DNA from 2 places in the Burkholderia sp. KL41 genome. Region 1 is predicted to be linked to the other one. Evidence: predicted binding sites of a transcription regulator. Region 1 holds the regulator's gene; the other holds the start of a gene.

What was found. The regulator FliA, encoded in region 1, starts transcription of late flagellar genes. The targets are predictions, from matches to a motif close to CTAAAGTTTNNNNNNNNNNNGCCGNTA.
Region 2: PQB87_RS05805 (DUF4088 family protein) is a predicted target of FliA. The motif match lies at 5,064-5,090, and genes of this name have one in related genera.

What each region holds. Positions count from the first base shown of each region.
Region 1 is NZ_CM174446.1:284,252-292,038, forward strand. It holds gene flhB (flagellar biosynthesis protein FlhB) at 1-750, shown strand, start outside; gene flhA (flagellar biosynthesis protein FlhA) at 747-2,846, shown strand; gene flhF (flagellar biosynthesis GTPase FlhF) at 2,843-4,600, shown strand; gene PQB87_RS01355 (nucleotide-binding protein) at 4,593-5,411, shown strand; gene PQB87_RS01360 (RNA polymerase sigma factor FliA) at 5,434-6,168, shown strand; S-adenosyl-L-homocysteine riboswitch at 6,268-6,393, shown strand; gene ahcY (adenosylhomocysteinase) at 6,426-7,787, shown strand, end outside.
Region 2 is NZ_CM174446.1:1,213,732-1,221,518, reverse strand. It holds gene PQB87_RS05850 (LutC/YkgG family protein) at 1-14, opposite strand, end outside; gene pncB (nicotinate phosphoribosyltransferase) at 103-1,302, opposite strand; gene fdxA (ferredoxin FdxA) at 1,603-1,926, shown strand; tRNA gene PQB87_RS05835 (tRNA-Asn) at 2,029-2,104, shown strand; tRNA gene PQB87_RS05830 (tRNA-Asn) at 2,176-2,251, shown strand; gene PQB87_RS05825 (CreA family protein) at 2,371-2,856, shown strand; gene PQB87_RS05820 (AraC family transcriptional regulator) at 2,918-3,817, shown strand; gene PQB87_RS05815 (AzlC family ABC transporter permease) at 3,940-4,707, shown strand; gene PQB87_RS05810 (AzlD domain-containing protein) at 4,704-5,042, shown strand; gene PQB87_RS05805 (DUF4088 family protein) at 5,204-5,986, shown strand; gene PQB87_RS05800 (hypothetical protein) at 6,110-6,511, opposite strand; gene PQB87_RS05795 (RNA-binding S4 domain-containing protein) at 6,781-6,999, shown strand; gene norM (multidrug efflux MATE transporter NorM) at 7,134-7,787, shown strand, end outside.

The DNA.
Region 1 (7,787 bases):
CTCGCGAAGACGCTGGTCGTCGGCGTGATCGGCGGCGTCGCGATCTGGCGCAGCAAGGACGAGCTGCTCGGTCTCGCGATGCAGCCGCTCGGCGTGGCGCTGCCCGATGCGCTGCACCTGGTCGCCGTGTGCTGCGGCACGACGGTCGCCGGGATGCTGGTGGTCGCCGCGCTCGACGTGCCTTACCAAATCTGGCAGTACAACAAGAAGTTGCGCATGACGAAGGAAGAAGTGAAGCGCGAGCATCGCGAGAACGAAGGCGATCCGCACGTGAAGGGGCGGATCCGCCAGCAGCAGCGCGCGATCGCGCGGCGCCGGATGATGGCGGCCGTGCCGAAGGCCGACGTGGTCGTGACGAACCCGACGCACTTCGCCGTCGCGCTGCAATACACGGACGGCGAGATGCGCGCGCCGAAGGTCGTCGCGAAGGGCGTGAACCTCGTCGCCGCGCGCATCCGCGAACTCGCGGCCGAACACAACGTGCCGCTGCTCGAAGCGCCGCCGCTCGCGCGTGCGCTGTATCACAACGTCGAACTCGAACGCGAGATTCCCGGCTCGCTGTACTCGGCCGTCGCCGAAGTGCTCGCGTGGGTCTACCAGCTCAAGCGCTTCCGTTCGGAAGGCGGCGCGTTCCCGGCGGTGCCGGTCGACCTGGACGTACCGGCCGACCTCGACAAGGGCGCGTCGGTCTCCGCCGACGACGAACGCGAGGAAGCCGAAGACACGCTCGGTAACGGAGGCGCGGCATGAGCACCCCGACCGGCCTGTTCGCGAAGCGCCAGAATCCGTTCGCGGGCACCAACCTGCGCGCGCTCGCGGGCCCGATCCTCATCTGCATGATCCTGGGGATGATGATCCTGCCGCTGCCGCCGATGCTGCTGGATCTGCTGTTCACGTTCAACATCGCGCTGTCCGTGATGGTGCTGCTCGTCAGCATGTACACGATGAAGCCGCTCGACTTCGCGGCGTTCCCGAGCGTGCTGCTGTTCTCGACGCTCCTGCGCCTGTCGCTGAACGTCGCATCGACGCGTGTCGTGCTGCTCGAGGGCCACACCGGGCCGGACGCGGCCGGCCAGGTGATCGAGGCGTTCGGCCACTTCCTCGTCGGCGGCAACTTCGCGGTCGGCATCGTCGTGTTCGTGATCCTGATGATCATCAACTTCATGGTGATCACGAAGGGCGCGGGGCGGATCGCCGAAGTGTCCGCGCGCTTCACGCTCGACGCGATGCCCGGCAAGCAGATGGCGATCGACGCCGACCTGAACGCGGGCCTCATCAACGAGGAACAGGCGCGCAAGCGCCGCCTGGCCGTCTCGCAGGAAGCCGAGTTCTACGGGTCGATGGACGGCGCGTCGAAGTTCGTGCGCGGCGACGCGATCGCCGGCCTGATCATCATGGCGATCAACGTGATCGGCGGGCTGATCGTCGGGATGGTCCAGCACGACATGACGTTCGCCGCGGCCGGCACGAACTACACGCTGCTGACGATCGGCGACGGCCTCGTCGCGCAGATCCCGTCGCTCGTGATCTCGACGGCGGCCGGCGTGATCGTGTCGCGCGTCGCGACCGACGAGGACATCGGCACGCAGATCACCGGCCAGCTGTTCACGAACCCGCGCGTGCTGAACATCACCGGCGCGATCATCGTGCTGATGGGGCTGATCCCGGGCATGCCGCACTTCGCGTTCCTCGCGCTCGGCGGCGGCGCGATCTGGCTGGCCCGCACGCAGACGAAGCGCGCGGCGGCCCGCAAGGCGGCCGGCGACCTGACCGACATCGCACCGCCCGCCGTGCTGCCGTCCGACAGCCACGAGGCGACCTGGGACGACGTGCAGCTGATCGACCCGCTCGGCCTCGAAGTCGGCTACCGGCTGATCCCGCTCGTCGACAAGAACAGCGACGGCGAACTGCTCAAGCGCATCAAGAGCATCCGCAAGAAATTCGCGCAGGAAATCGGCTTCCTGCCGCCCGTGATCCATATCCGCGACAACCTCGAACTGCGGCCGAACGCGTACCGGATCGCGCTGAAGGGCGTCGAGATCGGCGTCGGCGAAGTGTTCCCGGGCCAGTGGCTCGCGATCAACCCCGGCCAGGTGACGGCCGCGCTGCCGGGCGCCGTCACGCAGGACCCCGCGTTCGGGCTGCCGGCCGTGTGGATCGACGTCGCGATGCGCGAACAGGCGCAGGTGTACGGCTACACCGTGGTCGACGCGAGCACGGTCGTCGCGACGCACCTGAACCATCTGGTCGTCCAGCACGCGGCCGAGCTGCTCGGCCGCCAGGAAGTGCAGGCGCTCGTCGAGCGCACCGGCAAGGACGCGCCGTCGCTCGTCGAGGACCTCGTGCCGAAGACGATCTCGCTGACGACGCTGCAGAAGGTGCTGCAGAACCTGCTCGAGGAAGGCGTGCCGATCCGCGACATGCGCACGATCCTCGAGGCCGTGTCCGAACACGCGGGCCGCGGCGACGCGTTCGAGATCACGGCCGCGGTGCGGCTCGCGCTCGGCCGTGCGATCACGCAGCAGTGGTATCCGGGCGCGGGCGAGATGCAGGTGATGGGCCTCGACGCGAATCTCGAACGCGTGCTGTCGCAGGCGCTCGCCACCGGCGCGAACCCGGGCCTCGAACCCGGCCTCGCGCACAACCTTCTGACCGGCACGCAGCAGGCGATGCTGCGTCAACAGAATCTCGGGCTGCCGCCCGTGCTGCTCGTGCAGCACGCGCTGCGCGCGATGCTCGCGCGTTTCCTGCGCCGCAGCCTGCCGCAATTGAAAGTGCTGTCGTACGCCGAAGTGCCGGACACACGCACGATCAAAGTCGTTAACGTCATCGGGGGTTCCGCTTGAACATTCGCAAATTCACCGGCGCAACGAGCCGCGACGCACTTCGTCTCGTGCGCGAGGCGCTCGGCGCCGACGCGGTCGTGCTGTCGAACCGCACGCTCGATGACGGCAGCGTGGAAATCGTCGCCCTCGCCGATTCGGACCTGGCCGCCGTGACGCCGCCGGCTGCGGCGCGCGCACGCATGGCCGCGCCGCGCGTGCCGGAATCGGTGCCCGCCGCCGCGGTGCCGGGCATCGTGTCGCGCCCGGGCGCGGCGCTCGCCCGCCCGGCCGTCAATCCGTATGCGGCAGGCGAAGGCGGATTGCCGGACGTGTTCTCGTCGATGTTCGGCGCAAGCGCCGATACGGACGCGGACTCGGACGACACGGCCGCGCCAGCTTCGACGCTCGATGCGGACCCGCTGGCCGGCATGCCGTCGGCAGCCGCTCCCGCCGCCGGTGCGCCGGCCGCCGCTTCCGAACCCGCACCGTGGCTGGTCGAGCACGCGAAGCGCCTGACCCAGCAGCGCGATGCGCTGATGGCGCGCACGCAGGCGGCGCCCGCCGCGCCGCAGCCGAGCCCGCCGGCCCCGCAGGCCGCCGCGAGCGCGACGCCGCCCGGCTGGGCGCGCGACATCGTGCGCGACGCCGAACGCCGGATGCCGGCCGCCGCGACCCGCGTGCCGGACCCGGGCGCTGCGCAGGCCGCGAAGGCGGCCGAGCGCACGCGCCTGTCCGCCGACGCCGCCGCCGCGGTGGCCGATGCGGTGAAGTCGCGCATCGAACGGATCGTCAACGATACGGTGATGCAGGAGCTGGGCGAGCTGCGCGGGATGATGGAAGAACAGTTCGACAGCCTGATGTGGCACGACCGCCAGCGTCGCAGCGCCGTGCATGGCGCGCTGACGAAGCACCTGTTCTCGGCCGGTTTCTCCGCGCAGCTCGTGCGGATGCTGGTCGACAACATGCCGTCCGGCGACGGCGCGCAGAGCTTCGAACAGGCGGCCGAATGGGCGCAGTCGGTGCTCGCGGCGAACCTGCCGGTGCTCGACAGCGAGGACGCGCTGATGGAGCGCGGCGGCGTGTTCGCGCTGATGGGGCCGACGGGCGTCGGCAAGACGACCACCACCGCGAAGCTGGCCGCGCGCTGCGTGATGCGCTTCGGCGCGAGCAAGGTCGCGCTGCTGACCACCGACAGCTACCGGATCGGCGGCCACGAACAACTGCGCATCTTCGGCAAGATCCTCGGCGTGCCCGTGCACGCGGTGAAGGATGCGGGCGATCTCGCGCTCGCGCTGTCCGAGCTGCGCAACAAGCACATCGTGCTGATCGACACGATCGGCATGAGCCAGCGCGACCGCGCGGTATCCGACCAGATCGCGATGCTGCACGGCGCGAACGCGCCGGTGCAGCGCCTGCTGCTGCTCAATGCGACGAGCCATGGCGACACGCTCAACGAAGTCGTGCAGGCGTACCGCAGCGCGGGCGAGCATCCCGACCTGGCCGGCTGCATCCTCACGAAGCTCGACGAGGCGACCCACCTCGGCGGCGTGCTCGACACGGTGATCCGCTACAAGCTGCCGATCCACTACGTGTCGACCGGCCAGAAGGTGCCGGAGAACCTGTACGTCGCATCGACCCGATTCCTGCTGAAGAGCGCGTTCTGTGTGCCGCGCGACGGCTCGCCCTTCGTGCCGCAAGACGAGGACATGCCGACGCTGCTTTCCGCACTGACCGCACGTTCCACCGCCGAGCTGCACGAGGTGCGATTTGGATAAACGAATCATCGACCAGGCCGAAGGGCTGCGGCGCCTGCTGGCCGGGCGCGCGTCGCGCATCGTCGCGGTGACGGGCGGGCCGGCGGGTGTCGGCTGCACGTCCACCGTCGTGAACCTCGCGGCGGCGCTCGCGTCGCTCGGCAAGGACGTGCTCGTCGTCGACGAGCGCGCCGACGTGCATTCGGCCAGCGCGACGCTCGCGGGCGCGTGGCTGCGTGACGGCGAGCGCACGCGGGTCGCGGCCGGCTTCGGCCTGTGCGCCGCCGCGCGGCTCGCGCGCGCCGGCTACACCGACGCGCAGCTCAGCGATTTCATCGACGGGCCGGCCGACATCGTCCTCGTCGACGCGCAGCTCGGCGCCGACGGTTCGTTCTCGGCGCTCGCCCGCGAAGCGCACGACGTACTGGTCGTCACGCGGGTCGCCGCGCAGGCGATCACCGAGGCATACGCGTGCATGAAGCGGCTGCATTTCGCGCATGCGTTCGCGCAGTTCCGCGTGCTGACCAATCACGTCGGCAGCCACGCGGACGCGAAGGTCGCATTCGACAACCTCGCGGGCGTCGCGAGCCGCTACCTGACGGTGTCGATCGACGACGCGGGCTGCGTGAGCGCCGATCCGCTCGTCGAGCATGCGCGCGAGCTGACGCGCGCCGCGGTCGACGCGTTCCCGTCGTCGGCCGCCGCGCGCGACTACCGGCAGATCGCCGCCGACCTGCTGTACTGGCCGATGCGCCCGCGTTCGGGTGCGGGCCGCGCCGTGCACGCGGGCGGCAAGCCGTCGTATGAGGCGGGCGCGGCACACGCCGCATGAGCGCCACCGGAAGGAGAGAGCCATGATGTACAACGCTCAAGGAAAGATGTCCCAGGCCGACGTGCTCGCGCAATATGCGCCGCTCGTGCGTCGCCTCGGGCTGCAGCTCGTCGCGAAGATGCCGGCGAGCGTCGACCTCGACGACCTGATCCAGGCCGGCATGATCGGCCTGATGGACGCGGCCGGCCGCTACAAGGAAGACCAGGGCGCGCAGTTCGAGACCTACGCGACGCAGCGCATCCGCGGCGCGATGCTCGACGAGCTGCGCAGCAACGACTGGCTGCCGCGCAGCCTGCGCAAGACGTCGCGCGAGGTCGAGCACGCGGTGCACCAGGTCGAGCAGCATCTCGGCCGCTCGGCGAGCGAGACCGAGATCGCGCAGCACCTGAACATGCCGCTCGACGAGTACCAGGGGATGCTGCAGGACCTGCACGGCAGCCAGCTGATCTACTACGAGGATTTCGACCGCGCGGCCGACGACGAGCCGTTCCTCGACCGCTACCGCGTCGACCACGCGGACCCGCTGTCGGCACTGCTCGACGAGCACCTGCGCGAAGCGCTCGTCGAGGCGATCGAGCGGCTGCCGGAGCGCGAGAAGCTGCTGATGTCGCTGTACTACGAACGGGGTCTGAATCTGCGCGAGATCGGCGCGGTGCTCGAAGTGAGCGAATCGCGCGTATGCCAGCTGCACAGCCAGGCCGTCGCGCGCCTGCGCGCGCGGCTGCGCGAACAGGCGTGGGTCGGCGCGGAATCCTGACCCTTTACCGTTCCTGACGGCCGCGCGCGTCGACGCCGCGCGTTTGGCGTCTGCATCTGTGTGCGCATTCTGCGCGCCGATTTGCTACAATCCCCTCCGTTTTCCGAGGAGCGTTGCGACGGACTTCTGCGTCCGCCAGGCTCGGAAAGCTTCACCAAGCAGCCGTGCGGCGCGCGTATCGCGACCGTCGCACCGGCCCCGCTTCCTGAACGGCGCTCACGTCACCAATCTAGAAACTTTTTAGAAAGGAGGGCGTGATGAACGCCATTATCGATTCCAAGGCTTCCAACGATTACGTCGTCGCCGACATGGCGCTGGCCGGCTGGGGCCGCAAGGAACTGAACATCGCCGAGACCGAAATGCCGGGCCTCGTGCAGATCCGCGACGAATACAAGGCGCAGCAGCCGCTGAAGGGCGCGCGCATCGCGGGTTCGCTGCACATGACGATCCAGACCGGCGTGCTGATCGAGACGCTGAAGGCGCTCGGCGCCGACGTCCGCTGGGCGTCGTGCAACATCTTCTCGACGCAGGACCACGCGGCTGCCGCGATCGTCGAAGCCGGCACGCCGGTGTTCGCGTTCAAGGGCGAATCGCTCGACGAATACTGGGAGTTCTCGCACCGCATCTTCGAATGGCCGAACGGCGAATTCGCGAACATGATCCTGGACGACGGCGGCGATGCAACGCTGCTGCTGATCCTCGGCGCGAAGGCCGAGAAGGACCGTTCGGTGATCGCGAAGCCGACCAACGAGGAAGAAGTCGCGCTGTACAAGTCGATCGCGAAGCACCTCGACGCGGACCCGACCTGGTACTCGACGCGCCTCGCGCACATCAAGGGCGTGACCGAAGAAACCACGACCGGCGTGCACCGCCTGTACCAGATGGAAAAGGACGGCCGCCTGCCGTTCCCGGCGTTCAACGTGAACGACTCGGTCACGAAGTCGAAGTTCGACAACCTGTACGGCTGCCGTGAATCGCTGGTCGACGGCATCAAGCGCGCGACCGACGTGATGATCGCGGGCAAGGTCGCGGTCGTCGCGGGCTACGGCGACGTGGGCAAGGGCTGCGCGCAGTCGCTGCGCGGCCTGGGCGCGACCGTGTGGGTCACCGAAATCGATCCGATCTGCGCGCTGCAGGCGGCGATGGAAGGCTACCGCGTCGTGACGATGGAATACGCGGCCGACAAGGCCGACATCTTCGTGACGGCCACCGGCAACTTCCACGTGATCAACCACGATCACATGAAGGCGATGCGCCACAACGCGATCGTCTGCAACATCGGTCACTTCGACTCGGAAATCGACGTCGCGTCGACCCGCCAGTACGAGTGGGAAAACATCAAGCCGCAGGTCGACCACATCATCTTCCCGGACGGCAAGCGCGTGATCCTGCTGGCGGAAGGCCGCCTCGTGAACCTCGGCTGCGCGACCGGCCACCCGTCGTTCGTGATGTCGAACTCGTTCGCGAACCAGACGCTCGCGCAGATCGAACTGTTCGTGCGCGGCAACGAGTACGAGAACAAGGTGTACGTGCTGCCGAAGCACCTCGATGAAAAGGTTGCGCGCCTGCACCTCGCGCGCATCGGCGCGAACCTGTCCGTGCTGTCCGACGAGCAGGCT
Region 2 (7,787 bases), 930 kb from region 1:
GCGGAAGTGTCCATGAACGGTCCTCGTGACGTTGGCGGGCGATACCGTCGGATTATACCGGCCGGCCCCGCCGCGACGCAGTTTTGGCCGTTCGGCCGACGCCTACTTCGACGCGTCTTCCTCGACCGGCTGCGCGATGCCGAACACCTGGCGCAGGTACGCGAGATACGCCTTGTCGTCGCACATGCTCTTGCCCGGCGTATCCGACAGTTTCGCGACCGGCTGCCCGTTGCAGCGAACCATCTTGATCACGATCTGCAGCGGCACGTAGCCGAGGTCGTTCGTGAGGTTGGTGCCGACGCCGAATGCGAGCTTGCAGCGGCCGCGGAACCGTTCGTACAACTGCATGACCTTCGGGATGTCGAGCGCATCCGAGAACACGAGCACCTTGGTGCGCGGGTCGCAGCGGTTCGCCTCGTAGTGGCGCAGCATGCGCTCGCCCCACTCGAACGGATCGCCCGAATCGTGGCGCGCGCCGTCGAACAGCTTGCAGAAGTACATGTCGAAGTCGTTCAGGAACGCGTCCATCCCGTAGACGTCCGACAGCGCGATCCCGAGGTCGCCGCGATACTCCTTCGCCCACATCTCGAAACCGTAGATCTGCGAATCGCGCAGCCGCGGGCCGAGCGCCTGGCACGCCTGCAGATATTCGTGCGCCATCGTGCCGAGCGGCGTGATGCCGTGCTTCATCGCGTACAGCACGTTGCTCGTGCCGGCGAACTGCGGGCCGAGCCCGTCGCGCAGCGTGAGGGCGACTTCCTCGTGCCACACCTTCGAGAAGCGCCGGCGCGTGCCGTAGTCGGCGATCTTGCAGTCGGCGAACTCGGGCTTCGCGCCGAGCAGCTTGATCTTCTCGCACAGCCGCTCGCGACCTTCGCGATAGTCGGGCTCGCGCTGCGTGTTGCGGAAATAGACTTCGTTGACGATCGCGAGCACCGGGATCTCGAACAGGATCGTGTGCAGCCACGGCCCCTCGATCACGATGTCGATCTCGCCGTTGCCCTTCGGCGATGGCGTGATCGAGATGTATTTCTCGTTCAGGTGGAACAGCGCGAGGAAGTCGACGAAATCGCTCTTGATGAAGCGCATGCGCCGCAGGTAGTCGAGTTCGACGTCGGTGAAGCGCAGCGAACACAGGCCGCGCACCTCGTCGCGGATCTCGTCGATGTACGGCACGAGATCGACGCCGGGCGTACGGCACCGGAAGCGGTACTCGACGTTTGCGGCAGGAAAGTGATGCAGGACGACCTGCATCATCGTGAACTTGTAGAGATCCGTGTCGAGCAGCGAAGTGATGATCATGATTACGGCACCGCCAGTATCGTGACAGGGCCCAGGCGCACCGCGCGCCGCCCGGTCTGCCGGCCATGTTACCCGAATGCGGGCCCGACCATCGCGAAACCGCCTGCCGCGCTCCCCGGCCGCGCCGCCGTACAGTGCACGCACCCCGTCGGCGAGTCCCTTCTGCGGGCCGCCATAAACTAATCACGAAACGATATAAGCCGGATAGCCGACCACGCCATGCGGGTTTTGCGCTTCAGTTACAATGCCGGTTTTGGCGCAAACGCCACCCCATATATACCGCCAAGCAGGAGCGTTTTAATGACTCACGTTGTGACCGAAGGCTGCATCAAGTGCAAATACACGGACTGCGTGGATGTGTGCCCGGTGGATTGCTTCCGTGAAGGTCCCAACTTTCTCGCCATCGATCCGGACGAGTGCATCGACTGCGCCGTGTGCGTCGCCGAGTGCCCGACCAATGCGATCTATGCCGAAGAAGACGTTCCGGGCGACCAGCAGCAGTTCACCGCGCTGAACGCCGAGCTGGCAAAGGACTGGCCGTCGATCACGAAGACCAAGCCGGCACCGGCCGACGCGGACGAGTGGAAGGACGTGCAGGACAAACTGCACCTGCTCGAGCGCTGATCGCGCAGCGGCCGCAAAAAATTTTTGTGCGCCGTGGCCCAAAAGTGTTGACAGGTTGATCAACGCTCCATACAATCTCGTTTCTCTGCTGTTGTTGTTTGTTCCCCGATAGCTCAGTCGGTAGAGCGCCGGACTGTTAATCCGTAGGTCCCTGGTTCGAGCCCAGGTCGGGGAGCCAAAAACGCAAAGGCCCGTTGAAAGTGGACGGGCTTTTTGCTGGTAGACAAACAAGCAGATGTACCGATTTATTCCCCGATAGCTCAGTCGGTAGAGCGCCGGACTGTTAATCCGTAGGTCCCTGGTTCGAGCCCAGGTCGGGGAGCCAAATAGCGAAAGGCCCGTCATTCGACGGGCCTTTTGTTTTTCCGGCCCGCCTTTCGGCTTTCGTCGCCCGGTCGCGCGCATGCTAGAGTCTCTGTCCCGCATTCGCATCCGGTTCCGTCGATGAAGCACCGTCTCCTCCGCTCAGCACCACTCGCCCTCCTGCTTTCCGCATTCGCCGCGGCACCGCTCGCGCACGCGGAGGAAGTCGGCAGCGTCAACACCCATTTCCGCGTCACGGGCTCCGATCGCGTGGTCGTCGAGGCGTATGACGATCCGGTCGTGAACGGCGTGACCTGCTACGTGTCGCGCGCGCGCACCGGCGGGATCAAGGGCACGCTCGGCGTCGCCGAGGATCCGAGCGAAGCGTCGATCGCGTGCCGGCAGGTCGGCCCGATCAGCTTCAAGGAGCCGCTCAAGCAGCAGACCGACGTGTTCAGCGAGCGCATGTCGTTCATCTTCAAGACCCTGCACGTCGTGCGCGTGGTCGACACCAAGCGCAATACGATCGTCTACCTGACCTACAGCGACCGCATCGTCAGCGGCAGCCCGAAGAACGCCGTCACCGCGGTGCCGATGCCGGCCGGCACGACGATTCCGGTCAAGTAAGGCCCGCGCCTGCCGGGCGCGCGAGCGATACACTGTCGGTTCGACCGCTCCGCGCCCGATCATGTCCGCCACCCGCCTTCCCGACTCCGCACGCTACTGGCGCACGCCGCTGCTGCCGGATGCGGATCTCGTCACGGCCACCTATCGCGACCACACGTTCGCGCCCCACTGGCACGACGCGTACACGATCCCCGTGATTCTCGAAGGCGCGGAACGCTTCACCTATCGCGGCAGCGGCCATGTCGCAGAAACCGGCACCGTACCCGTGATCAATCCCGGCGAAGTGCATACGGGGTCGCGTGCGGCCGACGAGGGCTGGTGCTATCGCGTCAGCTACATGCCGGTCGATTTCATCCGCGAACTCACCAGCGCGATCGCCGGCCGCCCGCAGGACGCGCCGTGGTTTGCGCCCGACGTGATTCGCGACGCCGACCTGGCGGCGCGGCTCACGCTGGCGCACCGGATGATGGAGGCCGGCAGCGAGCACGCACTGCCCTCGCAGGCGCACGGGCAGGCAGCTGACGTTCCGGCGACGGGCGCACCCCGCATCTACGATCCGCTCGCCGCCGAAACGGCGATGCTCGATGCGTTGTCGACGCTGATCGTGCGCCATGCGGACGCCCTGCCGCGACCGGCGCCGCTCGCGGCGGACGAACCCCGCGTCGACGCGATGCGCGAACGGCTCGCCGCCGATCTGACGTGCACGGTGACGCTCGACGAAGTCGCGCAGGCGGCCGGCCTGTCGCCGTTCCACGCCGCGCGCCTGTTCACCCGCACGAACGGCATGCCGCCGCATGCGTGGCGCAACCAGTTGCGCCTGCAACGCGCGCTGGCGCCGCTGCGCGCGGGCGTGCCCGTCGCCGATGTCGCCGCGGCCAGCGGCTTCGTCGACCAAAGCCACTTCACACGGCATTTCAAACGCATGTTCGGCGTACCGCCCGGGCGCTGGCAGGCGAGCTGACGCGCGGCGTCCGGCCCGCCAACGCGATGCCGCCGGCGCCTGCAAGCAGGCAAGCACCGGCTCGTCGCCCAAGCGCAAGAACATACAAGCCGGCTCGCCCCCCGCCCGCTATCCTCCCGTTCATGGAGGAGCACCCTTTGAACCCGACACCCGCATCGCCCGCTCGCCGCCCGTTCAACGAATGGCTCGACGGCGCGCGCGACACGATCCCGATGATGATTGGCGCCGCCCCGTTCGGCGTGATTTTCGGCACGCTCGTCGGCGGCGGCCCGCTCGCCGCGTGGCATGGCACGCTGATGTCGCTCGCCGTGTTCGCGGGCTCCGCGCAGTTCATCGCGCTCGGCCTGATCGCGGGTAGCGCAAGCTTCGTCGTCGTGCTCGCGACCACGCTGATCGTGAACCTGCGTCACCTGCTGTACAGCGCGACGCTCGCGCCCTATGTCGCGCACCTGCCGCTGCACTGGCGCGCAACGCTCGGCGCGCTGATGACCGACGAGGTGTTCGCGGTCGCCTATGCGCACTACCGGCATTTCCCGCCCGGCGCGATCGGCCCCCACTACTTCTTCGGCTCGGGGCTCGCGATGTACCTGAACTGGCAGGTCTGGACGCTCGCGGGCATCGGTTTCGGCGCGGCGTTCCCGGGCCTGCAGTCGCTCGGCCTCGATTTCGCGATGGCGGCCACGTTCATTGCGATCGTCGTCCCGCAGCTCGGCACCCTGCGCTATTTCGCGGCGGCCGTGACGGCCGGCACGCTGGCGTACTTCTGGCAGGGCTGGCCGTACAAGCTCGGACTGCTCGGCGCGGTCGCCGCCGGCGTCGCGATCGGCGTCGCGCTCACGCTGCTGCACGAACGATCGCGTGCCGGCTCGCGCACGGAGGCCGCATCGTGAGCTACGCGCTGCTGATTCTCGGGATGGCCGTCATCACGTACGCGATCCGCTCGACGCTGTTCCTGTTCGGCGAACGGCTGGCCTTCCCGCCGCTCGTGCGGACCGCGCTCGGCTTCGTGCCCGTCACCGTGCTGACCGCGATCATCGTGCCGATGACCGTCTCGCCGCACGGCGGCACGGCCGAGCTGACCTGGCGCAATCCTCAGCTCGTCGGCGCGCTGGCGGCCGTGCTCGTGTCGGCAGCGACCCGCCGCCCGCTCGTGACGATCGCGGCAGGGCTCGCGGTGTTCTTTTTCTGGCAAGGGGTCGTGCTGCCCCACTGGCTGCCCGCCTGAGCACACGCTCGGTCACGCGCGCTCAAGTTTCCGCCCGGCAGGCCGATATAGGGGATGAAGACCCGCCACCGGCCTCGGCGCGCACCGGTCAGTCGACGCTGCGCCCGCCCCGGTGCGCCGTGCCGGCCGCCGGCTTGCGCGGGCCGCCATCGAGACGATTCATGGGCCAGATCACCCTTTCCCTCAAGGACGACACGCTCGAGTCCCTGCGCAAGGACTACGACGCGTTCGTCCGCGTGTCGCTGAAACTCGACCCGCAGTTCGCGACGCCGTCGTTCGAGGATTTCCTGCGCGCCAAACTGCTTGACAACATGGTGCCGCTGACCGAGCACGCGGTGCAGCGGATGCTGCAGGGCGGCCAGTACGCGTGGGCCAAACGCACGCTCGACAAGGAATTCCCGGACGTCGTCGCGATCCTGATGCGACAGGCCGGCGAATTCGGCTTCGGCTTCGCGTCCCGCTCCGAATGGACCCCCGACGAACTCGCGAAGGCGTGCCGCGACTGGGCAAAGGCGATCGTCGCCGAAGCGCAGGGCGACCCGTCGCTGATCGACCCGCTCGCGTCGCAGATCAAGGGCGCGGCGCAAGATATCCAGGCACTCGAGGAACTGATGCAGACGCCGGCGTGGCGGCTCGCGGAATCGCTGCGGCAACGGGTCTACGAGGCCAAGCTCGCGTGCGAGATGAGCGTCGGCAGCACCGCGCGCGACAAGCTCGGCGAACTGCGCGGGCTGCTGCGGCTCGGGCTCGCACACGGCTCGTTCCAGAAACAGGAAGCGCAGCAGATCATGGAATACCTGCGGCTGCTGAAGCCGGAGATCTTCGTCGAGGAGCCGTACGACGTCTTCGCACGGCTCGCCGCGTGGCTGCGCAGCGTATTCACCCCGGCTGCCGCGCGGCCGGCACCGGGTTCGGGACAAGGGCAAGGACAGCGCCGCCCGTAACGGCGCCCCCATGCGCATCGACACACGAAAACGGCCCGGTTCGCGCAATGCGAACCGGGCCGTTGGATGACCGCCATCGCGACGCACCGCCAGGGACGAGCGTCGCGCGGCGCCAGGCACCGCTTACTGCGTGGCGCCCTGGGCCGATGCACCGCCCCCCGCACCGACCGATGCGCCGCCTTCGGTCGCTTCGCCGGCCTTCGCCTTGGCCGAACCGACATGGCTCTTGGCCGACTTCGCGGCATGCTTCGTGTGCTTCTTGGCCGAGTGGACGGCCGACGACGTCGTATCCTTCGCGCCGTCGGCTGCCGCGCCGACCGCATCGGTTGCACCGCCGGCGGCATTGCCCGACGCGTTCGCGCCCGCACTGCCCTGCATGCCGGCACCGACACCCGCCGCCGGCGTCTGCGCCTGCACGCCGGCACCGGCCGTGCCCTGCACCGCCGTGCCCGTCTGGGCAAATGCGGCCGAAGTAGCGAACGCCGTCAGCGCGGCACCGATCAGCATCGTACGAATCTTGGACATGGCAATTCTCCTCAGGAAGTTGTGAGCCCGAACCGCAGCGATGCGGTCCGTCGCTTCCCCTGCCGCAACACGCAGCAGGTACGAAAAAGACCCGCGGCGCGCCCGGCCGGTTCTCGAATCTCTCAGACTGTTACCCACCGTTTCATTTGCTGACGAGTCGCTCACAGTCCTTAACAACTGCATGCCGCGGCGGCCCGCGCTCGCGTGCCGGCCCGTGGTGCCGTATGATGCGGAGCGTTTCCTCCCGCGCCTTGCGCACCTTCTTCGTCATGCCCAACCTGGATTTCACGCTGACCGGCGAATACGTCGAGCTGCACAACCTTCTCAAGATCACCGGCCTCGCGGACAGCGGCGGCAGCGCGAAGCTGATCGTCGCGTCCGGCGCGGTGAAAGTCGACGGCGCGGTCGAACTGCGCAAGACCTGCAAGATCCGCGCGGGCCAGGTCGTCCTGCTCGGCGACACGCGCATTGCGGTGCGCGAAGCCTAGGGCCGACGGTTCCCCTGCCTGCGACATGGCCATCGGCGCGCGCGTTCGACACGGTTCGAATAAAGCCGTAAGCTAGCCGTCTCTCAAAATAAATACATATAGCGCGGGCCCGCACCCGCGCGAGCGCCCATTCCATGTCGCATTCCGGTCTTACGCGGACGGCCGCCGCGCCGCCGTCCCTGTCCAGTCATGCCGCCGATACCGCCCGCCTCGCCGCGCCGCTCGCGATCGCGCAGCTCTCGCAGATGGCGATGAGCGTCACCGACACGGTGCTGCTCGGCTCGCTCGGCCCCGATTCGCTCGCCGCCGGCGGGCTCGGCGCGAACTTCTTCTTCGTCATCGTGACCGTGCTGCAAGGCGTGCTGTCGTCGGTCAGCGTCAGCGTCGCGCACGCGCGCGGCGCCAAGGCCGACGAGCGCGTACCGCACATCTACTGGACCGGCTTCGCGCTGTCCGTGCTGCTCGCGATTCCGGCCATCATCGCGCTGTCGCTGTCCGAACCGATCCTGCTGATGTTCCACGAGCCGCCATTGCTCGCGCATCACGTCGGCGAATACACGGGCATCCTGCGCTTCGCCGCGCTCGGCAGCCTGATCGGTGTCGGGCTGATGCGTACGTTCCTTCCGGCGATCGGCGCGGCGCGGCGGCTGCTGTGGGTGTCGATCGGCGGCGTCGGCGTCAACGCCGTGCTGAACTACGGCCTGATCCACGGCGCGTTCGGGCTGCCGCGCCTCGGCTTCCTCGGTTCGGCGGTCGCGACGACGATCACGATCTGGCTCACCGCGCTC